Regions from separate parts of the Paenibacillus uliginis N3/975 genome, predicted to be linked through region 2. Evidence: riboswitches for the same ligand, from Rfam matches in the RefSeq annotation. Region 2 holds a riboswitch; the other holds the start of a gene.
The links. A riboswitch is a leader RNA that binds a small molecule or an ion and turns the genes downstream of it on or off. The one in region 2 is predicted to bind glycine.

Region 1 (9,180 bases), 1.6 Mb from region 2:
CATCTCAAGATAGCACTTAATCATATAACAACGATTTTTCGCTGCGATCTGAAATTCCTTGATCTACCTGAGGATCTTCGAGAAAAGGATTACCATTAACTATCAATTGTGATATCGTGAAATTAGTATAACTGTAAAATGGAGGCAGCAACCATGGTGACAATTGAGGATTTTATGAAATTAGATATTCGTGTCGGTACTGTTATTAAAGCAGAGCCGTTTCCAGAAGCTCGAAAACCTGCAATAAAATTAGAAATCGATTTTGGTGAGATGGGGATTAAACACTCTTCTGCTCAAATTACACAAAGATATGAACCAGAACAACTTATTGGACGTCAAGTAATCGCTGTAATGAATTTTCCTGTTAGACGTATCGCCGGTTTTAAATCGGAGGTGTTGGTCATCGGCGGTGTTCCTGTAGAGGGTGATGTGGTGCTCCTAAAACCAGATGAACCTGTTAAAAACGGTACACCTATTGCCTAAGACATTAGTGAATATTTAGTTTGGACCAAGTGTTCGTAACACTTGGTCTTTATTACATAATTAAAAAGGAGTTGAAAGCAAACTTGTTAGAACAAGTGAGTGATTCAAAAAGATACAAAGGAGAGATTAAAATAATATTTTCAAAAGACTATATCTTTCAAAGATATGATACAGATAGAGAAAAGATTTCTGAGATGTTGATTGCCATGAGCAGAAATAATCGAACTTTTGAATCACTGAATGAAAGCGAGAGGACGCTCTCATTAGCTTGCAGGCTTGATGGAGAAATTGGTAATGGTGGATTGTCACAGTATTTTTTAAATAGTGAAGGTGTATACATTGAAGAGACAATTAAATGTTTACAATCTCTTAATGCACATGAACATAGAAAAATATTTGATCAAGCTAGTACGGCATATTTATCAAATGAGGATGAAGAAACGAAATATAAATATTGGTCAGATTTAACCGAGAAGTACGATCGGATTGATTATAATTTAATATACAAGTTGTTGATTGAATTTGTAAGAAACCATTGGAATGATTTTGAATAGTGATTTTTATGAAGAGGGAACATTACAGCTCGGAATACAAGTGCTCAATCATGTGAAGTTAATAAAATACGAAATTAGGAGGGGATCTTAGTGCCAAGTCATGATGAAATATATAAGGATCTATCTTTTTCATATGAGGATATGGTTAGTCGGCAACCTGATTTAACGGAGTATATTAAAGAAATCAGGTCATATAAAGGACTGGATGTTTTAGATCTAGGGGCTGGATCAGGAGGCTTTCAAGCTTTATAGCCCTGGAAGCTAACTCACTAGTTTGTACAGATATATCTGAATCTATGTTAGAGCTTTTAGACAAAAAATTAATTAATAATAGTTTGTCTCGCAATTGGACTACCGTTGTAGCTGATCATCGAAAGCTTCCAATCGACAATGCATCAATTGATTTAATTGTATCTGGTTGGAGCATTAGTTACTTAACTAACACGGGCAATATTGATTGGAAAGAGAACCTAGAGTTAATCGTTTCTGAACTTATGCGTGTCTTGAAACCTGCAGGGACAATTATAATATTGGAGACTTTGGGAACTGGAACTGAAAGCCCCAATCCACCTAAGTTTTTAACAGAATATTATTCGCTTCTTGAGAGTAAATACGGTTTTTCACATCGCTGGATAAGGACAGATTATCAGTTTGCAAATACGACAGAAGCTAAAGAAAATATGGAGTTTTTCTTTGGCTCAGATATTTCAAGAAAGATCGATGAAAACCAGTGGTCAACCGTACCTGAATGTGCAGGAATATGGTGGAAGCATGTGTGAACGTTGATCAACCAGGGAGGATTATATGAAAATCTCAATTAGTTTGACTGACCAATCTACAAAATTTATTGTAAACAACTTGTACCCGCTATACTTACATGATTTATCTGAAATATGGGAATGGAAACCGAATAGATATGGTGTATATGAAGATGATGATATATTGACGTTGAATGAGCAAAACAAAGTTTTCGATGTCTGGTGGGAGAATCCATCTGTACTATTCCCGTATTTAGTTAGAGTAGATGATATCCCGGCAGGCTTTGCGTTTGTAGCAACTCCACCTTACACGCCTCATGGCAGTGAATTTTTCATGAATGAGTTTTTTATGTTGAGGCCATTCCGTGGGAAAGGTATAGCTGAAGCTGCAGCAGTACAAGTGTTTAATAAACATAAAGGGTCTTGGGAACTGCAAACAAACCCGACAGAAGCAAATAAGAGGGCTCAATCATTTTGGAGAAAAACAATTCAAAATTACACTTCTGAATCACACCAAGAGGAGTTTGCCAATACAGAGAATGACGGATACAAGATCATTTTTAGATTTGATAATAGTCATTTATAGACTTGTAGATATTAATATAAAGGTGTATTGCCATAGAGAACATCCTTGCGGAATCGCAGACGGTTCTCTATAATAGATAAACAACTTCATAACTGGATGAAGTTTACGGGAGACAGGCGATGGCTTGGCCGAAGGGGCAAAACTCTCAGGCGTTTGCATCATTCTCAAAGGATTGAAGCAAGCAGGACCGTAGACGGACAGAACTCTGGAGAGACTCCGCTGATGTGGGGCACCGAAGGGGCAAGACGTGTCAGTACACGTTAAAACTCTCAGGTAAAAGGACAGGGATTGCAGATATTATGCATCATTATTCGAATTTGTGATTATAATCACCTATCGTTTTATTTGCTTTTCTGCAAAAATGTCCCCAGAGTCAAATCTATCGATTTGACTCTTTTTTCGTGTCGTGAGACACATCGATATCGATGCTGAAGAGGGGAAGAGGAATGTACATGTTAGAACAATGGTTAGACAGTGTGGATCATTTTGTATGGGGGCCGCCGCTTCTTGTATTGTTGGTGGGGACGGGGATTTTTTTCACATTCCGCCTCGGTTTGCTACAAGTTTTTCGTCTGCCGCTGGCACTCAAGCTCGTATTCACCGCAAAAAATGAAGGGCAAGGAGACGTAACTAGCTTTGGCGCGCTTGCTACCGCCCTGGCTGCCACCATTGGAACGGGGAACATTGTCGGTGTAGCGACCGCTATTCAAATGGGCGGCCCGGGAGCGCTGTTCTGGATGTGGATGGCTGCTTTTTTTGGCATGGCAACCAAATACGCCGAAGGTGTGCTGGCCGTAAAGTACCGGAAGATAGACGAGAATGGGCAAGTATCGGGTGGGCCGATGTATTATATTGAACAAGGCTTGGGTGTAAGATATAAACCGCTGGCTGTGTTTTTCGCTGTGAGTGGGGTATTGGTCGCATTTTTCGGGATTGGCACCTTCCCGCAAGTCAATGCCATTGTAACGTCTACGCAGTCAAGTTTGGGTATTCCAGTCGCTGCAACTGCAGCTGTAGTGACCGCTTTGACTGCATTGGTGACCTTTGGAGGGCTCAAGAATATTACAAGGGTGACCACGAAAGTTGTGCCCATCATGGCCATTGTCTATGTGGTAACAAGCTGCATCGTGCTTATTGCCTTCGCTGATAAGCTTCCATACGCTCTGTCGCTCGTGTTTCAGAGCGCGTTCAATCCGACCGCGGCAGGCGGCGGATTTCTCGGCGCTACTGTTATGCTGGCTATTCGCAACGGCATCGCAAGAGGTGTATTTTCAAATGAATCCGGTCTTGGCAGTGCGCCGATTGCGGCCGCTGCGGCCAAGGTGAAATGGCCTGCGGAGCAGGGACTTGTGTCGATGACGGGCACTTTTATAGATACGATTATTGTATGCACACTGACCGGATTGACTCTGATTGTAACCGGCGCTTGGAATGGGGCTGCGGAAGGAGCGGAAATGACACAAGCGGCGTTTGATGCGGCATTACCGTTTGGCTCCTTAATTCTTATGTTTTGCCTCATTTTATTTGCGTTTACGACGATTCTAGGCTGGAATTATTACGGCGAACGCTGCATCGTATACTTATTTGGCGTTAAATCAATCCTGCCTTACCGCATCGTGTTTATCGTTCTGGTCGGAGTGGGCGCGTTTATCAAGCTACAAGCGATCTGGCTGCTCGCGGATATTGTGAATGGACTGATGGCACTGCCGAACCTAGTTGCCCTGCTTGGTTTGTCTGGGGTGGTTGTGACTGAAACGCGTCTTTATCTAAGGCATATGAAACAGAGATAAGAAGGGATTCTGAAAGATAATAAGAGTACAGTAAGGGCGAAGGGCATTTGGACCTCAATAAGACAATGTTTGCTGAGACATGATGGATTTTTCAAAGCGGTATAGTTGTTTATGTGATGAGTGAACAAAATATTGCATTTCCGCTATTGGGCTTACGCCCCTTGCTTTACAGATGTATAATCAAGGAAGATGATCCAGACAACACGCGACCTGACCTAAGATAGGAGATATCTAAGGCCGGGTCGTCTTTTTTTAGGTGGTGTGTCGTCATGAATACGAGAGCGATATACGATAGAACGAAGAATTATATGAAAGTCTCAACTAGTTTGACTGACCAAAAAATTATACTTCAGAATCACACCAAGAGGAGTTTGCCAATACAGAGAATGACGGATACAAGATCATTTTCAGATTTAATAATAGTCATTTATTGACTGTAGATATTAATATAAGGGTGTTTAGTTATGAAGAAAAAGACAAGAAACATGATTATAGATGAAAAAGAATATGTATATGTTTTGAATCAAAAATATAACGAAAAAAGAAGCCATATTACATTAAAGGTTTCTCTAAAAGATAAGAAAAATTTAACATTAACGTTCCTTTTTTGTACATGGGATGATCCTATTACTGGCAGCCCACTATTGATAGGCGTTGATTTGAAAAATAAAAAGACAAATAAAGTAGAAACTTTTAATTTACATCATCCAAAAACGATTAAAAAGTTCATCTTATACGGCTTAAGAAATGGTTGGACCGGAGAAAACATAATCGAATTTCAAAATGGACTAGAAATTTTAAGCGAAATGGGCTATGACATTGCTTGGCTTACACCAAAAACAAATCATTAGGGGTCTAAAGGAGAGATAGAAGTGCAGGCAATTATTTCTTGATATGCGAGAGACAATGCATGACTCAGCATATTTCGGCTGACTGTATACGCAGACAGACTTAATCAGGTGGGATATCGCATAAATATTAGCTGTAGTACTGAAAAAGAGAATTTGGAGGTGTTTCCATGAAGGTATGGATAAAACATCAAGATCCAAACAACAAGTACGGAGCTAAGTTTACTTTAGGCGATAGAGATACACTTTTGCCTGAGACTGCGATTATTTCAGTAACAAGGGGAGAAAGATTCAATATTTTCAGAATTATCATAAATGGAATTGTTAATGAATTTGTTAAGAAACAACTAACTAAGAATGAAAAATTATTATATGCCGAACTCTCAGGACAACTTCAGAGTGGAATTGGTCAAACTGTTACGGTGTGGAAAGATGGGAGCTCGATGAATAATTTTAGAACCAAAGGAGCTCATAAATTTGCAACCAAATTTTTTGCATGGGTTTTTTATGGAGGTAAGGTGCAAGCCTATTTCTTAACCTGGAAAATTTCAAACCAGATTCCTATGGATCATGAAATCGAAGAAACGATTAAAAAATATGGTAGACATTTTGATGGAGGAAAACTGATCAGACAAGCTCAAAAACCTCCAAAATAACAAATTAATCGAAGGGAATACATATATAAAATGAAGGATTGGCCTTTTTCGTTTCGCATGATGAAGATGATGGGGCATGGCAATTTCATTCAAATGATGAAGCTAGCGAAGATGATGCGATGATAATTACAATAGAAGAGCATGGACAGATTAATATGGCTTTAGTCTTATAGAGAAGAATCATATGAGCGTGAATAAAGATGGGAGAAACCTAAACTATGAAAATCAAAGCGATAAATCATTTATGTTTTTCCGTATCCGATTTAGAAACGTCCATTGATTTTTATACCCATGTGTTTGAAGCAAAGCTATTAGTAAAGGGAAGAAGGCTAGCTTATTTTGATTTAAATGGCTTATGGGTTGCCCTAAACCAAGAGGATATCGACCGGAGTCAGAATCAAAGGACATATACGCATATTGCCTTCACGATTAAAGAGAAAGACTTTGATCTATTATTAAATAGATTGAAAGATTTGCGTGTGGATATATTGCCAGGGAGAGATCGAGATGAAAAGGATAAAAAATCGATTTATTTCTTGGATCCTGATGGTCATATGTTTGAGTTTCATACAGGGCATCTAAAAGATCGGTTAGATTATTACAAGGCCGATAAAGAGCATATGGAGTTTTATGAATGATCAAAGCAATGTAGGTTCAGTATTCATAGCTCAAGAAATAAATATCATGCTTCAAAGGAGTCGGTATAAATGTATTATAAACAACTATTTACAAGACTTAATATAGAAGTACCTAATGATTTCATAGAGATTTTGGAGTTACATAAAGAAAAACAAAACGCTAATGAGTTTTCATTAAGAGTAATGGATTCAGATGAGATCGTAGAACTTATTGAATTTTTATCTGATATTGAAGTGTATCAAAATATAATCCCTTTATGGACTGATGACAACTCAAATTATGTTGGAGTCTTTTATCAAGGCCCTTTAAAATACAAAATTTGTTATATCGACCATGAAGAAACTGATATCTCACCAAGCTTCAGAAGTGTAAGCTCATTTATTCGTTCCATTGAACAAGATCCTGATCTTGATTGGAGAGAACTAAAAAAAGAGTACCCCGTAGAAACAGAAAGTTGCCTTCAAGATCTTGAAGATGATCAGAAAAGCATTGATGAGTTAAACCATTTATTGAATTCCAATGATCTTGATGACGATCTCAGATGTCAGCTTCTTTTTTCAATCATGGCTTTAACACCAAAAATGCATCTCGATTCATTGGTCAAATATTTAGATGATGAGGATATGTACGTACAGGAAAGAGCTTGTGAAATTCTAGGATATCACAGATATATTCCAGCTAAAGATAAGTTAATCGAGGTTTCGGAATCTGGAATGCATAATGGGAAACAAGCAGCAAAAGGAGCTCTGTCAAGACTTCGAGGGTGAGGGTTCATAAGGCTCGTAAGGCTAATGTATTATCGCTAACAAACTGAATAAAAGGAGCTTGCTAAATGTCTGATTATTATTGGGACAAGCAGATCGAATATCTCAGAAAAACTCGTTGGTTATACTACAATGATGATTATCTGGACTTCTTGGTTAAGGGAGTTTGGAAGATCGACAAGCCTGTGAACATCATTGATTATGGATGCGGCTACGGATTTCTCGGACTAAAGCTCCTTCCACTGTTACCTGAAGGGTCCACCTACACGGGGATTGACAAGGGTACTGACTTAATCAATCGAGCAAAAGAAATATTTCTAAACCTGCCTTATCCCACTGAATTTAAAGTAGTCGATATAGAAGAAATGGATAGCCAGCCGATGTATGACATAGCTATTTGTCATGCATTTTTATTACATATGACTGATTCTAGGAAAATTGTTCAGAAGATGATCGACCATGTCTTTGATAACGGTAAAGTGATTTGTTTTGAACCTCATTGGATTGCAAATTCGTCGAATTATTATGTTGATAGTCTTGATCAGTCCCAATACATACGGTTAGGGATATTACAAAAATTGTTTGAAGAAGATTCTAGACTAAATGGTAAAGACGGAAACATCGGAATACAACTGCCAATCATCCTAAGTCAATTGGGATTAGACAATGTAGAGTGCAGAGTGAGCGATAGAGTTAACTTCTTAGACCAAAACATGGACTTGAAAAATAAGGAAAAACTTTTTGATTCTTTACGAGAAGAAGGGTTAGGAAAAGAACCTGAATGTTTGAAGGATACGTTAAATAACCTAATGAATAGGGGATTAACGCACCAAGAAGCCTCGGATCAGCATGAGGCTGAATTACTGTTTTCTAGAGAATTTGGACCTCAATCCTGGCTAACATATGCTCCAAACATGAAAATATCTTTTGGAACAGTAAAGAGATAGAGAGGAGCCAGGATGACCATATTATATAAGGAGCTTGTTCCTAGCGGGGAAGATTTTATTAAGCTAATTGAAAGTGCCAGCTGGAAGGGATAACGGATAAGGGATAAGGGGCCAGAAAAATTAGGATTGGCTTTACACAATAGCTGGTATGTAATGTCAGGTATGAAGAAGACAAATTAGTCAGTATAGGAAGGATTATCTCAGACGGCGTATTTCAAGCGATTATATGCGATTTAATCGTGTTAACAGAATATCAAGGAAGAGGGATTGGAAGTAAGATATTAAAGAAGTTGCTATATCAATGTGAAACGAATGAAATATTGATGGTGCAGCTTTTTGCAGCCAAAGATAAAAATACTTATTATAAGAAATTTGGTTTTGAGAATCGACCTGATGATGCATCAGGTATGAGATGGCAATATCGAAACATTTTTTGATGATCGGAGGTTTTTATTTTGCTGATTTCAAATATGAACCCTGAAAAATTAACGAAAGAGTGTTGAAATCGGTTGAGTTATATAAGAATGGTCGGGCACCGTTGATTTTGTTTACTGGGGGAGATAGATTCGGTCAAAGAAACCCCCATGAGTCCATATTTATGCGGGATGAGGCCATTAAACTTGGAGTGCCTGCTGAATCAATTCTTATAGAACAAGTATCAAACCATACAAAAGAGAATATTTTGGCTTCACTTATGGTACTTGATCGTGCTGTAGGATTAGAAAAAATAAATCGTTTATTGTTAGTTAGCGCGCCAGGGCACATGCGTCGATGTCTTTTATTGTTAAAGACGTTTATGTCTCCGTGGTATGAATATGTATGGTGTCCAGATGATCGGAAGTTAGGACAGGCAAACAACTGGTGGACAGATACAACAGAAGAAAAAAGAGTAAGGGACGAGCTGTATAAAGTTATTTACGGTGTGAAGGGGAAATATTTTGTGGATGCAGAAGTTGATATATAAGAGTTGGTAACTACTTTAGAAAGAAATCGAGGAGGACATTATGGATAACAATTTAGCAAAAGAAATCTATGAAGTAGCGCATTTAACAGGAACTTTCACTCTTAGATCTGGTCAAATCTCGAATGAATATTTCGATAAGTATTTGTTTGAATCCAATCCTGCAGTGTTATCTAAAGTGGCTGATCAATTAG
Region 2 (9,180 bases):
TCCAACAATAATAAACTCGTTATGGATACGGTGAAGAAGGCTTACTGGAAAAACCCAGGTGTGACTCCACTTCTCCATAGCGACAGAGGCTTCCAATATACTTCATATGAATACAATCGACTTAAGGATAAATACGGTTTTACTAAAAGTATGTCTCGTGTAAGCCGATGTCTGGATAACCAACCCATTGAACGCTTTTGGGGGACATTTAAGGCAGAAAGCTTTTATCTGACGAAACACGACACCTATGAAGATGTCCTCAAAGACGTGAGAATTTATATCCGCTACTACAACAATTACCGCTATACAGAGCGATTAAATGGCTTGTCTCCCAACGAGTATCGACGAGCTGCTTAACGATGAGAAAAGAAAATAAACCCTCAGCTCTGTTAACTTGAACTGAGGGAAATAATCTAACCATTTTTTGTTTTTTACACTGTCTACTTGACAGGGGGCACTTCACCTTGGGTGACCTGTTTGGTTTTGGGAATTACCTGTTGTTATTGCGCCTCATCAGCAGAAACATGCACCGCGCTCTGGGAGTTGTTGCACACGGTGTGAATAATAATCGGTGCTTGGAGAGAGGCACAAGCCCCAAGGTACACGGCAGAAGCAAAGAAAATGCTCGCACAAACACTCACTGGCGGACAGAGAATCCGTTATTTGTGAAATTCAGCTGTTTTAGGAGTTACTCGCGGACTGAGGTTCCGTTATTTGCTTGTAAAGTCTCCAAATTCCTTGGTTTGACGGATAATAGCGGATCTCCTGTCCGCGTACACACCAAAACAGTCAAAAATGGAAAAATAGCGGAACGTCTGTCCTTAAGAATCTGCAAAAATAGTGTGTTTATGCGGCTGCAGGCCACCGACCGGAAACTGTTGCAACCTCACCATGGTATCGACGCCAGAAGAAGCACGCGGAGCAAAAATAAATTAGTATAGAGTAGAGTTTTTCGTACTATGCTCAAATCCAGCGTGCGGTACGGCATTGCATGACGTCGGTCGAATTACCTCTTATTCCACTAACCGCAAGTACAATTCAAGACCGGTTTGCGAGCAGCTGTTGTCTCGTCAAGACGCTTCACGACCGTTGTATACGGTGCATTGATGACTAGCTCCGGATTCGTTTCGGCTTCCTGTGCGATTTGAATCATTACATCAATAAAACCGTCTAGCGTTTCTTTACTTTCGGTTTCAGTTGGCTCGATCATGATACACTCCTCGACATTCAGCGGGAAGTAAATGGTTGGCGGATGATAGCCAAAATCGAGTAATCGTTTCGCAATGTCGAGGGTTCGTACGCCGTATTCCTTCAGCTTTTTGCCGGATAATACGAATTCGTGCTTGCATAGACCGGGATAAGCGACTTCGTAATAAGGCGCCAGCCTATGCATCATATAGTTGGCGTTCAAGACCGCAAGTTCCGAAACCCGGCGAAGACCGTCCGGCCCGTAACTACGGATGTACGTATAGGCACGTACCAGAATACCGAAGTTACCGTAAAAAGCTTTCACACGGCCAATCGACTGCGGACGATCGTAATCCCAGTAAAATGTTCCGTCCTGACGTTTGGAAACAATCGGTTTGGGAAGGAAGGGGATCAACTTATCTTTCACCCCGACGGGACCAGCTCCTGGACCACCGCCGCCATGCGGCGTGCTCATCGTCTTGTGCAGATTGAGGTGGACAACGTCAAAGCCCATGTCTCCCGGGCGTGTAATTCCCATGATCGCATTGGAATTCGCTCCGTCATAATAGAGAAGACCGCCTGCTTCATGTACGATCTCAGCAATTTCCACGATTTGTTCTTCAAACAGACCAAGAGTACTCGGGTTCGTCAGCATCAATGCTGCTGTGTCGCTTCCAACAACAGCTCTGAGAGCATCAAGATCGACCATACCGCGCTCATTGGATTGAATTGTAATCGTATCATATCCTGCCACTGTAGCACTGGCCGGGTTCGTTCCGTGTGAGGAGTCCGGCACGATCACTTTGGTCCGCTGCTCACCACGGCTCTCGTGATATGCACGAATCAGCATCAGTCCAGTCCATTCACCGTGAGCGCCAGCCGCTGGCTGCAATGTCACTTGATCCATCCCGGTCAAAGCGGCGAGATCGTCTTGAAGCGTATAGAGCATTTCCAGAGCTCCCTGAATGCTTTCCTCGGGTTGATAAGGATGAATCTTGGCAAAACCCGGAAAACGGGCCACATCCTCGTTGATTTTTGGGTTGTATTTCATCGTGCAGGAACCAAGGGGATAGAAGCCGTTATCAATGCCGAAGTTACGACGTGACAACTCCGTGTAATGGCGAATGACATCCACTTCGTACACCTCTGGCAGTTCCGCCAGTTTGGAACGAAGCATGCTTTCTGGAATCCATTCTGATACATCCGTTTCCGGTACGTCACAATCAGGTAAGGAATAGGCCACTCGGCCCGGTTTACTTAGTTCGAAGATCAGCGCTTTTTCCGGTTTCATACGATTGCCTCCAATTCTCCGATGAATCGCTCAATTTCTTCTTTAGTTCGCCGTTCCGTAACGGCGATGAGCATGCGACCCTGCAGCTCCGGATAGGCTAGCCCAAGATCGTAGCCGCCGATGTAACCAGCCTTGAGGAGTTTAGCATTAACTTCTTTTAAATCAACCCCATCTGGCAATTTCACGACAAATTCATTAAAGAATGGCGAAGCGAATTCTATATCTAGGGAGCCTTTCGTGATGCATTCGGAGGCGTAATGCGATTTACGGACATTAAGCAATGCGACCTCCTGCATACCCATCTTTCCAAGGGTAGACATATACACAGAGGCGCAAAGTGCCAATAATGCCTGGTTGGAACAAATGTTCGATGTCGCTTTTTCGCGTCTGATATGCTGCTCACGGGCTTGCAGCGTAAGAACGAAGCCGCGCTTGCCGTCCCGATCGACGGTCTGGCCGACAATCCGGCCTGGAATACGGCGCATCAACGGCTCGGATACCGCGAAGAAACCGCAGGTCGGACCGCCAAGCGAAGCTGGTATACCTAGGGGCTGGGCATCGCCGACAACGATGTCAGCACCTAGTTCTCCAGGTGATTCAAGCAGGCCAAGGGAAAGCGGGTTCACACTAAGCACGAGCAGTGATTTTTGGGCATGAACTAGCGGCTCGATGGCTTTTACGTCCTCAATGCATCCGAAGAAGTTTGGAGATTGGATAAGGACTGCAGCCGTATCATCTGTAATAGCAGACGCCAAAGCATCGGTGTCGGTAACGCCGTTTTTGAAGCCTACCTCTACAACTTCAAGGCCAAGGCCGTGAGCAGAAGTAAGGACTATTTCCCGAGCTTCCGGATGAACGGTACGGGAAATGACAATCTTCTTGCGCTTCGTAGCGCCTGACGCAAGTGCCGCCGCTTCTGCAAGAGCAGTGGAGCCGTCATACATACTGGCATTGGCTACCTTCATCCCGGTCAGCTCACAGATATAAGATTGAAATTCAAAGATCGCTTGCAGCTCACCTTGACTGACCTCCGCCTGGTAAGGCGTATACGCTGTGTAAAATTCGGATCGTGAAATGACATGATTAAGTACAACAGGAATATGATGATCGTACAACCCTGCACCCAGAAAGCTGGTGTAACGTTCAAAATCAGCATTGCGAGCGGCAAGTCCGTTCATATACTTTAGAAGTTCAGGCTCACTTAGTTTTTCGGACATGGGCAGAACTCCGTCGTAACGCACCTCAGCAGGAATATCTGCAAATAGATCCTCAATGGATTCCGCGCCAACAGCGGCAAGCATTTCAGATTGATCCTGCTCAGTCATCGGTAAATAACGATGCTTCATCATAAGGTTTCTCCTTTTTTATAAAATGGTGTCTTTACTACGATCGCTTTAAGTCGCTTACCGCGAATTTCAATCGAAACCTCAGTCCCTACTGGAGCATATCTGCTGTCGATCAGTGCAAGGCCGAGATTTCGCTTCGACGTTGGTGACTGCGTACCGCTAGTGATTTCACCGATTAGAGAATCGTCCACATACACCAGGTAATGAGAGCGGGGGATCCCGCGATCAATTAGTTCAACACCAACAAGCTTACGGGATACACCTTCGTTCTTTTGCAGAGCTAATGCATCTCGTCCAATAAAGTTGCCTTTGTCCAGCTTTACGAAGTATCCAAGACCTGCTTCAAGCGGAGAAATGGTGTCTGACAGTTCTTGGCCGTACAGCGCGAGCTTAGCTTCGAATCGAAGAGTATCACGCGCACCAAGCCCTGCCGGAATCAGGCCGTTCGGCTCGCCGGCAGCGAGCAGCCCTGTCCATATGGCCGAAGCAGATTCAGCTGGGCAATATATTTCGAAGCCGTCCTCGCCGGTGTAACCGGTACGGGAGAGGAGAACGGAGGTACCGCATACATCCGCGTTTTGAATAAAATGAAAAGATGACAGTGTATGAACAGGTTCATCGCTCACCTTAGATAAAATAGCCGCGGCTTCAGGACCCTGCAGGGCAATGAGAGCGGTTTCTATCGAGATGTTTTGAAGGTCAACGCCATCGATGAGATGGTCCTTTAACCACTGTAAATCCTTGTCGATGTTAGATGCATTCACAACTAGCATAAATTGATTATCTGAGAGCTTGTAGACTAGCAGATCGTCCACGGTGCCGCCGTTATCATTGCACATAGGAGCATATTGGGCCTGACCGACAGACAACCGCGAAACATCATTAGTAACCATTTGCTGCAAAAAAACCTCGGCGTTTGGCCCGGTTACCAGAAATTCACCCATATGGGAAACGTCGAACAGACCGGCTTGTCGGCGTACAGCTTCGTGTTCTCGAACAATTCCGTGAAACTGTACAGGCAGCTCCCAGCCTCCAAAATCGATGCAGCGGACGGATGGGAAATCCGAGTAAAGCGGGTAAAGCGGCGTTCGTTGCAATGAACTCATTTTGAGCACCTCTTTAGCATGAAATTGGGACTACACAAAAAAAGACAGGCAAAAGGAATAACATACGCGCAAAGCAAGCTTTGCCGTATCATTGTCCTTCTGCTCTGTCCTTTGTACCTGAGAGTTACCTCTACACAAATTATGTAAGCAAGATATGAAGCGCGTGTGAGTTTCCCCTTTGGTGATCCTATATGTATCAGGATTCTCTCCAGAGGTGCGTCCAGTAAAAGTCCTTTTGCCTGAGAGATTCACCGTTGTTTCGGTTTACTCCTTCGGCGTTACCCGTTAGTCGGTAATCTCTCCCAATACCTTCATCCGCTTATTCAGCTCTATTATGCTTTTTGTTCTTCACATCATTATAACCGTCGGTCTCTGTAACGTGTCAACCTTTAGTTCGTCAAAAAATATTATTTTTGTCAGCTATATTGACATGATCTGCTAAGTGCTTTATCCTGTGGAAGAAATCAATCAAATTACATATTGTGGATGACGATGGACGGGAGAGACCGCAACGCCAATTAAGGTGGCGGCACCGAAGGAGCAATTCGTTACACCTGCCGGTTAACGAGTAATCTCTCAGGTAAAAGTACCGCTGTCTGACGCAACTCTGGAGAGAGCGAAAGCCGCCAAAGGGGAAACGAAGGGCCGTAAAAGAGACGGTCGTTCATAAACTCTCAGGTACCGAGGACAGAGAAGAGGCGCGAGTCTTTTCCTGTCCTTTTTTTATTTTGTTTGAATCCATTTCATATTAAGAAAAGAGGAAATTCAAATGAGTGAAATCAGAGAGCAATTGGTGTACAGTGAAGATCATGAATGGGCGTTGAAGGTGGAAGGCAACATCGTACGTATTGGAATTACCGATCACGCACAATGCCAACTGGGCGATATTGTTTTTGTGGAGCTGCCGGAGGTTGGATCAGACGTAGCTGCAGGGGATAGCATAGGATCAATTGAATCCGTAAAGACGGTATCGGAGCTTTATTGTCCGGTATCCGGTAAAATAACCAAGTTGAATGGAGATCTTGAGTCGCAGCCGGAGCTGGTGAACAGTGAACCGTACGAAGGCGGTTGGATTGTTGAGATCGAAGTTGAAGGCGATCTGGAGGAAGCACTTGCCAAGCTGCTTACTGCGGAAGCATATCGGGCTAAGGTGGATTAATTTAAATAAATTTAGATAAGAATGTTTGATGAAGAACGCTCTTAAATGAGTATTGTCCACGATTAGATCGTGGACTTTTTTATTTGCTGGATTGTCAAGGGGGCACAATAGTACAATTCAAGAGTTGGAATTATGTGGATTAGTCTAAAACATATCTCAATTTGACGGTGCCGCGAAATCAGTGGTTATAGATAAGGAACCAGTGATTTTGGTGTAATGGAAGAACGGATAGCTATACGAATCCTCCTTTCTGAACAACAAAAACAACGAAGGCAACAATAAGATTGCATGACAAATAATCCTTTTGTCTCATGAATCTTTAAAGTTGTCTTGTATCTGCGTAAGCTGGTTACTGATTGTTTCAAGGATTGCATCAAATCCAGACGGAAGCGTCATCCGTTTAAGCCCTCTACCGAAAGCCAAAAGATGTCGAGTGAAACACTGTTATCCCATATTCATTACCCCCGCTTTATTCCATATGTCTACATCAGGTTTTACTATGTTTGGGTACAAGTCGTTTTACGAATGATAAAAACACATAATTGTTACTTGATACTCACCAAGACTTCGGGTTTAGTATTTCTATACCGGAACATTGGAGAGAGCTTAATATCATGAACGGGTTCTACAAAAACGTGTGCACCTTATTCCTTTCACGGAACTCTGACGGATAGCATCCGGTATATTCTGTGAACAGCTTCGTGAAATGGCGCGGGCTGTAATAACCAACGGCTTCGGCAACCTCCTGCACTTTGAGATGGGGCTCCTTAAGCAGGAGCTCCTTCGCTTTCAGCATTCTCGTTTCGGTTACGTATTTTAGAAAGGTACTGCCGTGCTTTTTATGGAACAAAGAGCTTAAATAGTTAGGCGTCACATGGAACATATCCGCGATTTGCTTGATTCCGATGTCATGCATATACTGCTGCTCCACATAAGCGATCACTTGCTGCACGATATCTTTGGACGAATTGTCGTGTCGCGAAGCCTGGGATAACATGCGATCGCCATGATTTTTCAAAAGAGCAAACCAGCTTGCCTGATCCACGCACGTTCCCGGCTCTAACGTGATGCCGAGCGAACGTGAAATATATTCATGAATACGGCGCCATAGGTGTTGATCCGCAGAGAGTGCCCCGTTCCATTCTTTCTCCATGCAATCGACAGCTTTTAGGTATCCAAGATAGTCTTCCCGGCGGAATAATCGGCGTAGATTATCTACGTGAGTGCTTATAGGAAGACACTCGGCTCGTTCAATTATTGTGCTTAACTCACTTAGCGGATAGACTCCTCCAATCGGGAACAGCACGCGTAGGGAAGAGACTCGCTGCAGTTCTTCGATCTGCCCCACCATCGTTTGCAGATTCGAACACTCCTCTAATTGTATCGTCGTAATTGCACGGGAAGCGGCAAGCTGATCCTGAAGCAAATGCTTCACGGTTCTCTCCATCTTCTGCTGCAGCTCTAGCGCTTGATGATGGTGCAAAGCCGGCCATGCCCACAATATCGCGGGTTGGCCGCCCGGAAGCGACATTGCCAAGGAATAAAGACTGTTAGTAAGAGATTGATTATGGATCAGGCTGCGCAAGGTTTCGATGAATCGTTGTTGTCGTTCATGTTCTTCATGATCGCATAGGAAATCATCGAAATAGAACACACTTGCTTTGCAATGCAGCGTTTCAAGTAAATGATCGCCCTGGCTGACCCCACTTCTGCCCTGAATACTCGAAACAATCGCATGTTCGATCTGACGGCTACGTTCCATGATGTGCGCATCATGCAGCTCTTGTACGTGGGTCAAGCTGTCGTGGACTTCTTCCAGACTGATCGGCTTTAGCAAATAGTTGCACGCCCCAAGGCGTATCGCCTCTCGCGCATATTGGAACTCCGAATAGCCGCTTAAAATAATCCATTTGGTATGAGGGGACACTGTTTTGCCATGAGCGATTACTTCCAAGCCGTTCAGCTTCGGCATTCGAATATCAACGAATACAAGATCGGGCTGCCGCTCGGTTACGAAACGAATCGCTTCTTCACCGTTACGGGCTTCCCCGATGACGTGGACAGGCATGCCCAGTTCGTCCAGCATGCTTCTCAGGCTGGCTCTGATCAAGCTTTCATCGTCTGCAACTAAGATATTCATGATGCATTCTCCTCCTTAGGGATTTTGATTGCAATGCATGTGCCGATTCCGAGCTCGCTGTTCACGGTTAATGTTGCTTTCGGGAAGACTTGCTGCAATCTTGCCCTTACGTTGGCGAGGCCGACATGCGATTGAGAATGTGACGCGTTCGGATCGAAGCCGACGCCGTCGTCACGCACTTCGATGCATATTTGCGCGTTGCCGTCCTCGCTTGCTATCAATGCGGATATATAAATGGCATGCTCTTGATCATCGGGTTCAACTCCATGGATAATCGCGTTCTCCAATAGAGGTTGAATAAGCAATTTCGGAATACGGAACTGGGCAGTCTCCGTGTCATGATGAATCTGGATCGTCAGCCTATCCTGGAAGCGAAGCTGCTGCAGTAATGCATATTTTGTTAAAAAATTGAATTCCTGTTCGACCGTTGTCCATTGATTCTCCTCCAGGATGTAACGAAGCATGCCGCTCAGCGAAATAATGGCGCTCTCCAGCTTCTTTTTGTCTCCAATGCGGTTCAACCCGATAAAGCCGGACAGCACGTTGTATAGAAAATGGGGCTGAATTTGCGATTGCAAGGCTCGATATTCTGCATTTCGCTGTGCCAGCACCGCTTTATATTCCCGGTTGATTAATTCGTCCAGTTGCATGACCATCTTGTTTAATGACTGTCCGAGATAGGAAAGTTCGTCCGATCCCTCCCCTTCGTAGCGTGCTTGCATATTCCCATTGCGTACTTTGGTCATTACTGCCTTCATTTGAGCGATCGGCTTGACGATCCATTGCGAGGAGTAAAGAAAAATAAAGAAAGTGACGAAGAGTCCTCCAATCGATATCAAAACCGCCGTGATGTACATCCAGCGTACTTTCTGTTGTATCTCCTCATTGGATAAAAACACGGTAATTTCCCAATTTGCCGGTTTGATGGTTTGAGAAACGGTAACGTATCC

Region 1: linked by a shared signal. The riboswitch ahead of B9N86_RS19135 (alanine/glycine:cation symporter family protein) and the one ahead of gcvH (glycine cleavage system protein GcvH) in region 2 are both predicted to bind glycine.

Annotation. Positions count from the first base shown of each region.
Region 1 is NZ_LT840184.1:4,023,156-4,032,335, reverse strand. Features, by position in the region: gene csaA (chaperone CsaA) at 154-483, shown strand; gene B9N86_RS19150 (DMP19 family protein) at 567-1,037, shown strand; gene B9N86_RS30840 (hypothetical protein) at 1,128-1,289, shown strand; gene B9N86_RS19145 (class I SAM-dependent methyltransferase) at 1,334-1,816, shown strand; gene B9N86_RS19140 (GNAT family N-acetyltransferase) at 1,842-2,381, shown strand; glycine riboswitch at 2,577-2,676, shown strand; gene B9N86_RS19135 (alanine/glycine:cation symporter family protein) at 2,828-4,171, shown strand; gene B9N86_RS19130 (hypothetical protein) at 4,636-5,022, shown strand; gene B9N86_RS19125 (hypothetical protein) at 5,190-5,675, shown strand; gene B9N86_RS30675 (hypothetical protein) at 5,714-5,848, shown strand; gene fosB (metallothiol transferase FosB) at 5,894-6,313, shown strand; gene B9N86_RS19115 (HEAT repeat domain-containing protein) at 6,383-7,081, shown strand; gene B9N86_RS19110 (class I SAM-dependent methyltransferase) at 7,147-8,025, shown strand; gene B9N86_RS19105 (GNAT family N-acetyltransferase) at 8,169-8,462, shown strand; gene B9N86_RS19100 (YdcF family protein) at 8,525-8,989, shown strand; gene pyrE (orotate phosphoribosyltransferase) at 9,030-9,180, shown strand, end outside.
Region 2 is NZ_LT840184.1:2,468,227-2,477,406, forward strand. Features, by position in the region: gene B9N86_RS11755 (IS3 family transposase) at 1-357, shown strand, start outside; gene gcvPB (aminomethyl-transferring glycine dehydrogenase subunit GcvPB) at 1,022-2,479, opposite strand; gene gcvPA (aminomethyl-transferring glycine dehydrogenase subunit GcvPA) at 2,476-3,825, opposite strand; gene gcvT (glycine cleavage system aminomethyltransferase GcvT) at 3,825-4,931, opposite strand; glycine riboswitch at 5,034-5,145, opposite strand; glycine riboswitch at 5,149-5,246, opposite strand; glycine riboswitch at 5,418-5,533, shown strand; gene gcvH (glycine cleavage system protein GcvH) at 5,701-6,090, shown strand; gene B9N86_RS11780 (response regulator) at 6,716-8,230, opposite strand; gene B9N86_RS11785 (cache domain-containing sensor histidine kinase) at 8,227-9,180, opposite strand, start outside.